2 regions of the Bariatricus sp. HCP28S3_D3 genome follow, and region 1 is predicted to be linked to the other one. Evidence: predicted binding sites of a transcription regulator. Region 1 holds the regulator's gene; the other holds the start of a gene.
What was found. The regulator HrcA, encoded in region 1, represses chaperone genes, less so after heat shock. The targets are predictions, from matches to a motif close to TGTTAGCACTCNNNNNNNNNGAGTGCTAACA.
Positions count from the first base shown of each region.

Region 2: a site for HrcA is predicted at 2,047-2,077, ahead of htpG (molecular chaperone HtpG). Genes of this name have one in related genera too.

Region 1 covers NZ_JBQHTK010000003.1:125,003-129,517, forward strand. Annotated here, with positions in the region: gene dnaK (molecular chaperone DnaK) at 12-1,883, opposite strand; gene grpE (nucleotide exchange factor GrpE) at 1,994-2,686, opposite strand; gene hrcA (heat-inducible transcriptional repressor HrcA) at 2,713-3,756, opposite strand; gene hemW (radical SAM family heme chaperone HemW) at 3,919-4,515, opposite strand, start outside.
Region 2 covers NZ_JBQHTK010000001.1:43,566-48,080, reverse strand. Annotated here, with positions in the region: gene ACTNB3_RS00200 (FtsX-like permease family protein) at 1-2,012, shown strand, start outside; gene htpG (molecular chaperone HtpG) at 2,163-4,226, shown strand; gene ACTNB3_RS00190 (DUF5721 family protein) at 4,296-4,515, opposite strand, start outside.

The DNA.
Region 1 (4,515 bases):
TAAACAAGAACTTAAACTTCTCTATAATCTCCGTCTACAACGTCATCTCCGTTGTATCCTTCCGGTGCCGGTCCTGCTTCCGGAGCCGGTCCACCCTGTGCTCCTGCTGCGCCGGCTGCAGCACCAGCCTGCTCATAAACCTTTGTGAACAGCTTCTGTGCACTTTCCATCAGTTTTTCTTTTGCAGCCTTGATCTCAGCGACCTGAGCATCTGTCATTTCATCGCCTGCTTTTGCAAGCAAATCTTTCAGAGTCTGAACATCAGCTTCTACTGCGCTTCTGTCAGCAGCATCGATCTTGTCACCAACTTCTTTCATTGCTTTCTCGGTCTGGAATACCATTGCGTCTGCGTCATTCTTGGTGTCAATTGCTTCTTTACGCTTCTTATCCTGTGCTTCGAACTCAGCAGCTTCTTTTACTGCACGATCGATATCTGCATCGGACATATTAGAACCTGCTGTGATCGTAATATGCTGTTCTTTTCCTGTTCCCAGATCTTTTGCTGATACATTTACAATACCGTTTGCATCGATATCAAATGTAACTTCGATCTGCGGGATTCCACGCGGTGCCGGCGGAATTCCGTCCAGTCTGAACTGTCCGAGGGACTTGTTGTCTCTTGCGAACTGTCTTTCACCCTGAACAACGTTGATATCAACTGCTGTCTGGTTATCTGCAGCAGTAGAGAAAATCTGGCTCTTCTTGGTCGGGATTGTTGTATTTCTCTCGATCAATCTTGTAGCAACACCACCCATTGTCTCGATGGACAGTGACAGCGGAGTTACATCCAGAAGAAGGATGTCGCCTGCGCCGGCATCTCCAGCCAGTTTACCGCCCTGAACGGATGCACCAAGGGCTACACACTCATCCGGATTCAGAGATTTGCTCGGTTCTTTGCCTGTGAGACGTTTTACTTCTTCCTGTACAGCCGGGATACGGGTAGATCCACCTACCAGAAGTACCTGGCCAAGGTCAGACGCTGTGATACCTGCATCAGACAGTGCACGTCTTACCGGTTCTGCTGTCTTTTCAACCAGTTCATGAGTTAATTCATCGAATTTAGCTCTTGTCAGGTTCATATCGAAATGCTTCGGTCCTTCTGCTGTTGCAGTGATGAACGGAAGGTTAATATTAGTTGTTGTTGCAGACGAGAGCTCTTTCTTTGCTTTTTCAGCTGCTTCTTTCAATCTCTGAAGAGCCATCTTATCTGTAGAAAGATCTACACCTTCTTTTGCCTTGAAATCTGCAAGCATATAGTCTGTGATCTTCTGATCGAAGTCATCTCCGCCAAGTCTGTTGTTACCTGCTGTAGATAATACTTCGATAACGCCGTCACCGATCTCAATAACGGATACATCGAATGTACCACCGCCAAGGTCATAAACCATGATCTTCTGTTCTTTTTCATTGTCCAGACCATAAGCAAGTGCTGCCGCTGTAGGCTCGTTGATGATACGTTTTACATCAAGACCGGCGATCTTACCGGCATCCTTGGTAGCCTGACGCTGTGCATCGTTGAAATATGCCGGAACAGTGATAACTGCTTCTGTAACCTTTTCTCCAAGGTATGCTTCTGCATCTGCTTTCAGTTTCTGAAGAATCATAGCTGAAATTTCCTGCGGAGAATATTTCTTTCCGTCAATGTCAACTTTATGGTCTGTTCCCATTTCTCTCTTGATAGAAGAAATTGTCTTTTCTGCGTTTGTAACTGCCTGACGTTTTGCAGGTTCACCTACCAGACGTTCTCCTGTTTTTGTAAATGCTACGATAGACGGTGTTGTTCTTGCACCTTCTGTATTTGCGATTACAACCGGCTGACCACCTTCCATAACCGCTACACAACTGTTTGTTGTACCTAAATCAATACCAATGATTTTGCCCATTATGAAGACCTCCTAATATTTTAAAAAATTTGTTTACTTACTTTGTTTATATAGAGTATATCTGCATCTTCATGTGTAAATATACAAACTATTTCATTCATTCTGCTATTTTAATTAGCAACCTTTACCATGCTGTGTCTCACAACACTTTCACGATACATATATCCTTTCTGGAATTCCTCGACCACGACATTCTCTCCGGCCTCTTCATCTTCAATATGCATCACTGCATTATGAAAATCCGGGTTAAATTCCTGTCCGACCGCCTCAATCGGTTTCACACCGATGCCTTCCAGTGTTGTCATAAGCTGCTTGTAGATCTTATCCATTCCCTGCACAAACGGATCTTCTTTGTTTTCCTCAGCTACAGACTGCAGGCCGCGTTCAAAATTATCAACGACCGGAAGAATCTTTTCCACGATATCTTTTGCACCGATCTCATACATGGCTGATTTTTCTTTCTCAGTCCGCTTTCTGTAATTATCGAATTCTGCCATCTGTCTGGTAAGCTTATCTGTCAGATCTGCAATCTGCTCATCCTTCTTGTCTTTTTTATTCTTTTTTTCAAAAAGCTTTGATTTTTTCGGCTCCGCAGTTTCTTCTGTTTTTTCTTCTTCCTTCGCATCTGCTTCGCCGGCCTCTTTGTTCTCACCTTCCCGACTTTCTTCGGAATCCTCTTCCTTATCATTTTCTTTTTCAGCAGCTTCTTCTGCTTCCGCTTCCATGGCGGCTTTCTTTGCCTCTTCCACTGCTTCTTTTACCATTTCTTCATTACTCATCTGATTATCCAACGGTTCTGCCACCTTTCTCCTTTCATAGTCCGGATGTTCTAACCATCCCTGTGGAAAATCTCATCCAGTTCCGCCATCAGAGTCTTTAACGTCTTCATTACATGTTCGTAATCCATCCGCTTCGGTCCAATGATTCCAATGGTCCCCTGCATACCCTCACCAAGCTCATAGGTCGCTGTGACAACACTGCAGTCCTTCATCTTCTCCACATTGGATTCATTTCCGATATAGACCTGAATGTCTTTATTCTCGCTGCTGGCCATCGTCTTTGATACCAGCGCTGCCAGCTGCTGCTTTTCTTCGAAAGCACTGATAATCTCCTGAGCGCTCTGCTTATCGCTAAGCTCCGGATATTTAAAAATATTCGTTGCGCCGCTGGTGTAAATCTCCATGTCATCATCAAGCTGTATCACATTCGCCACTGCATCCAGCACATTACTGACCACTTCACTGTGAATCCCTGCCTGTTCCTTCAGTCTGGCGATCATTCCGAGATTGATCTCTTCCACCGACAGTCCGATCAGTGCCGTATTTAACAGCATATTCAGTTTCAGCAATGCTTCGTTATCCAATGGCTCTTCCAGTGTAATAATCTGGTTCTTTACGATATTTCCATCCATCACAATGACGACGACCAACTGGTTCTCATCTACCTGTGAAAGCTGGATGAACTTCAGCTTATTCCTGTTATATACCGGAGAGGAAATCATCGTCGCGTAATTGGTGTTCGTTGCCAGTACTTTCGCGACCTGCCTTAGGAGCTGATCCATCTTATCTGACTTCTCCAGCATCTGTTCCTTGAGTTCTGTGACCTCCTGCTCTTTCTGGCTCATCAGCATATCTACATACCATCGATATCCTTTATCAGATGGAATCCTTCCCGCCGATGTGTGAGGCTGCATGATATAACCCAGTTCTTCCAGATCCGCCATTTCATTCCGGATCGTTGCAGAGCTTAAGTTCAGATCCGTATACTTGGAAATCGTTCTCGATCCCACCGGCTCTCCGATGTCTAAATAATTCTTAATGATGGCATGAAGGATTTTCGTTTTCCGCTCACTAAGTTCCTGTATAGACTCCATCTGCACCCTCCTTTGTTTTATTAGCACTCGGTATATTCGAGTGCTAACATCATCTTCGCTTATTAATGTATCACTCCCAACACGCTTTGTCAACCCACTTTATAAATATTTCATAGTTACACTTTTTTATCGCAAAAGGACTGCCATATGACAGTCCTTTTCTCAAAACATAAACTCCACAAATACCGTATTGCTCACATCGATTCCCTGTTCTGTAAGCGCGATACGGTCCTCATGTTCTTCTATAAGATGCATACCTTTCAGTTTCCGGATCGGTTTTCCGTAGACCGCTTCGATCCCGGTTCCAAAGGCTTCCTCAAATTCTGTTTTCGATATGCCTTCCGTCATGCGCAGTCCGAGAAACATGAATTCCTCCATCTCATCTTCCAGGCTGAGTTTTTCTCCGGAAAATTTTTCTTCAAAATTATCCCTGTATTCCGTCATCTTTTCCGGATTACTGTATCTTGCCCCTTCAAAAAATGTGGCGGCACCCACGCCGAACCCCAGATACGGCACTCTTCTCCAATACCCGCAGTTGTGCCTGCATCGGTATCCGGGCTTTGCATAATTGGAAATCTCATACCGCTGATATCCCGCACCGACGAGGATCTGCTCTGTCTGATGATACATCTCCCGTTCTTCCTCCTCCGTAGGAAGCGCAGGCCACGGCAGATTTGCACCCTTTCTTTTCTCACATCCCGACTCCGCCCTTTCTTCCCGTCCTGCATCTTCCCCGTACCTGTCATAGAATAAAGTTCC
Region 2 (4,515 bases), on a different contig from region 1:
AGGCTCTGGAATCGGGGAAAAAGCAGCTCGAGGATGGAAGAAAAGAACTGTTAGATGCAAAGCAGCAGATCGAAGACGGGCAGAGACAGCTGGATGCCGCATGGACACTGATCCGTGAAAAAGAGGAAAGCCTTAATCAGGGAAAAAAAGAAATTGTTTCGGCTGAGAAAGAACTGTCCGAAGGAAAATCCGAGTACGCCAAAGCGGCAGCGGATGCCGTGCAGCAGATTGAAGACGGTGAAAAGCAGATCCGTGAAGGCGAAGAAAAAATGATTGAGGCGAAGCAGCAGATTGCGGATGCAAAAGCTGAGATTGCGAAGGTGGAAGAGCCGAAATGGTACATTCAGAACCGGAGTGAAGCAATGGCTGAATATGACGGCTATGGAGAAAATGCGGATCGTATGCGCTCGATCGGAGAGGTTTTCCCATTCTTGTTCTTCCTGGTCGCTGCGTTGATTAGCTTGACAACGATGACCAGGATGGTGGAGGAACAGCGTATCCAGATCGGCACGATGAAAGCACTCGGATACGGGAAATTGGCCATAGCTAAAAAGTATATTTTCTATGCACTTTCCGCGACACTTGGCGGAAGTATCGTGGGCGTCCTGATCGGTGAGAAGGTGTTCCCACTGGTTATCATTTATGCATATAAGATCCTGTATAAACATTTGCCGGATATTCTGCTCCCGTATCATTTGATCTACGCGGTTCAGGCGACAGGAATTGCTGTGATCTGTACGCTTGCGGCGACGATCGGTTCCTGCTATAAGGAACTCGCATCTCATCCGGCTGCGCTCATGAGACCGCCGGCACCGAAACAGGGCAAACGGATCCTTCTGGAAAGAATCGGATGGTTCTGGAGAAAACTTAGTTTTACATGGAAATCATCGATCAGAAATCTGATCCGCTATAAGAAACGGTTCTTTATGACCATTTTCGGTATCGGAGGATGTATGGCACTTCTTCTGGTCGGCTTTGGCCTTAAGGATTGCATTTACGAGATCGTAGACCTTCAATATGAAAAGATACAGTTTTATGATGCGACTGCATATATGAATGATACGATCGATAAAGAAGAAAAGAATCAGATCCTTGACGAATTGGAAGCAGATTCGGCGCTGGATGATTTTACACAGGTGAGGATGCAGAAACTGAAAGTGAAATCGGAAAGCGATGAATCAAGCGTGTATCTTGTGGTACCGGAAAGTGAAGAAGAACTGAAAAGCTTTCTCAGCTTCCACAGCAGAACCAGTGATGAAACATATACACTTGCCGAAGATAAAGTGATTCTTACCGAAAAGATGTCTCAGATCCTTGCGGTGAATGTGGGAGATACCATCACGATCAAAGATGACGACAAAGGAGAACGTGAAGTTGTGATCGGCGCTATATGTGAGAACTATATGGGACATTATCTCTATTTGAGCAATGATACCTATGAAGAGCTTTATGGGGCACCGCCGAAATATAATAGCATCCTTCTTCGTATGAAGGACGGACAGGAAGACTCGATCGAGGAAACGGGCAGGACGCTGCTTGAATTTGATGATGTGTTAAATGTGAGTTACAGCAAGAGCATCGAAAGCAGGCTGGATGATATGCTTCGAAGTCTGAATCTGGTCATCATCGTGTTGATCGTTTCTGCGGGAATGCTTGCGTTTGTGGTGCTGTATAATCTGAATAATATCAATATCACAGAGCGAAGGCGTGAACTGGCTACACTGAAAGTTTTGGGATTTTATGATATCGAAGTCGCATCTTATGTATACAGAGAGAATGTGATGTTGACCTTCTTGGGAGCATTGGTGGGAATGGGACTTGGAAATCTCATGCACAGATTTGTGATCGTAACCGTTGAAGTCAATGAAGCGATGTTCGGAAGAGAAATTCACCCAATCAGCTATCTGTACAGCTTCCTGTTTACCGTGGCATTCTCTATGTTCGTGAACTGGATCATGTTCTACAAACTGAAAAAGATTGATATGGTGGAATCTTTGAAGAGCGTAGAATAGAAAGTTTAGAAAAAGTTTATATTTTTCACAAAATTATTAGCACTCATTCAAAACGAGTGCTAATTTTCTATTGACATTTGGATTTTAGGGTATTAAGATATCTGATAGATGTGAAAAAGAAAAAAATATTTAACATAAGGAGTGGTACAAATGGCAGCAAAAAAAGGCAGTCTTTCAATTAGCAGCGAAAATATTTTCCCGATCATTAAGAAATGGGTGTATTCCGATCATGATATTTTCGCACGTGAACTTGTTTCCAACGGATGTGATGCGATTACTAAACTGAAAAAACTGGATATGATGGGCGAATATGAAATGCCGGAAGATTATAAAGCAAAGATCCAGGTTATCGTAAATCCGGAAGAGAAAACATTGAAATTCATCGATAACGGACTTGGTATGACCGCGGATGAGGTGGAAGAGTATATCACACAGATCGCTTTCTCCGGCGCAACGCAGTTCCTTGAAAAGTATAAGGACAAGACGACAGAGGATGACATGATCGGTCACTTTGGCCTTGGATTCTATTCCGCATTCATGGTTGCGGACGAAGTACAAATCGATACACTTTCTTATAAAGAAGGCGCAGTACCGGTACACTGGGTAAGTGATGGCGGAACAGAGTATGAGATGGAAGACGGCAATAAAGAGGGAGTTGGAACGGAGATTACCTTATTGCTTAATGAAGACAGCCTTCAGTTTGCCAATGAATACCGTATGCGTGAAGTGCTGGAGAAATATTGCTCCTTCATGCCGGTAGAGATCTATCTTTCAAAAGAAAATGCAGAGACAGAATATGAGACGATTCCGGAAGAAGAACTTCTGGATACTGATGAGGTCGTTGAACATATCCATGAAGATGCAAAGATGGAAGAAAAAGAAAATGAGAACGGCGAAAAAGAAATGGTAGAAGTTTCACCGGCAAAGGATAAAGTTAAGATTGTGAAGCGTCCGGTTCCGATAAATGATACACAGCCGCTCTGGACCAAACATCCGAATGAATGCACGAAAGATGATTATATCGAATTCTACCGCAAAGTATTTATGGATTACAAGGAGCCTCTGTTCTGGATCCATCTGAACATGGACTATCCGTTTAATCTGAAAGGTATTCTGTACTTCCCGAAGATCAATACAGAATATGATTCCATCGAAGGAACCATCAAACTGTATAACAACCAGGTATTTATCGCAGACAATATCAAGGAAGTGATTCCGGAATTCCTGATGGTATTAAAGGGCGTGATCGATTGCCCGGATCTTCCGCTGAACGTATCAAGAAGTGCACTGCAGAATGATGGATTTGTACAGAAGATCGCAGAATACATTTCCAAGAAAGTGGCAGACAAATTGTCCGGAATGTGCAAGACTGATAAGGAAACTTATGAAAAATACTGGGATGATATCAGTCCGTTCATCAAATTCGGCTGCCTGAAGGATGAGAAATTCTGTGATAAGATGAAAGATTACATCCTCTTCAAGAATCTGGATCACAACTATCTGACACTCAAAGAATGTATTGAGAAGAACGGCGGCACGATTGTAGAGCCGAATGAGAATAAAGAAGATGAGAACGAGGATGCAAACACCGTTACAGAGGATATGAAGACAACCATCTACTATGTAACGGATGAACAGCAGCAGAGCCAGTATATCAACATGTTCAAGAAAGAAGGACTGGATGCAGTGATTCTGTCCCACAACATTGATTCTCCGTTCATCACACAGCTGGAGCAGAGAAATGAGCATGTGCGGTTCCAGAGAATCGATGCAGAACTGACCGATCATTTCAAAGAAGAAGTGGCAGAAGACGAAAAGGATGCATTTAAGGAAAAAACGGACAGCCTGATGGAAATCTTCCGGAAAGCGCTTGGAAAAGATAAACTGAATGTGAAAGTGGAAAAGATGAAAGATGAAAATGTCGCTTCCATGATCACCCTTTCTGAGCAGTCACGCCGTATGCAGGAAATGATGAAGATGTATGGCATGGCAGGAATGGATCCGTCCATGTTCGGAGATGATTCTACATTGATCCTGAATGCAAATCATCCGCTGGTTCAGTATGTGGTGGATCATAAAGACGGTGAAAATACAGAACTGTTCTGCAAACAGCTTTACGATCTGGCGATGATTGCGCATAAACCACTGAATCCGGAGGAAATGACGGAATTTGTAAAACGAAGCAATGAGATAATGTTAATGCTTACAAAATAGAATACTGCAGATCATAAAAACGGGGGTCTCCTGATGTGCGATGTCATTTAGGGACCCCTTTCTTATGTGTTAAGACAAGATTTCAAAGGGGATATCCTGTTTTGTAAAGATACGCTGGACCATTTTGTCCCAGGCCTGCTCCAGCGATTTGTCCATCGTGAACAGCTTCATAGAGGTGCCTGTCGTACAGGTAAGGGATGTGCCGTTGAATTTGAAATTGAGATACAGTCCCTGTACATCAGCCGGGGAAAAAGGAAGCTCTTCCCGCTCAAGAAGATGGGCGATATTC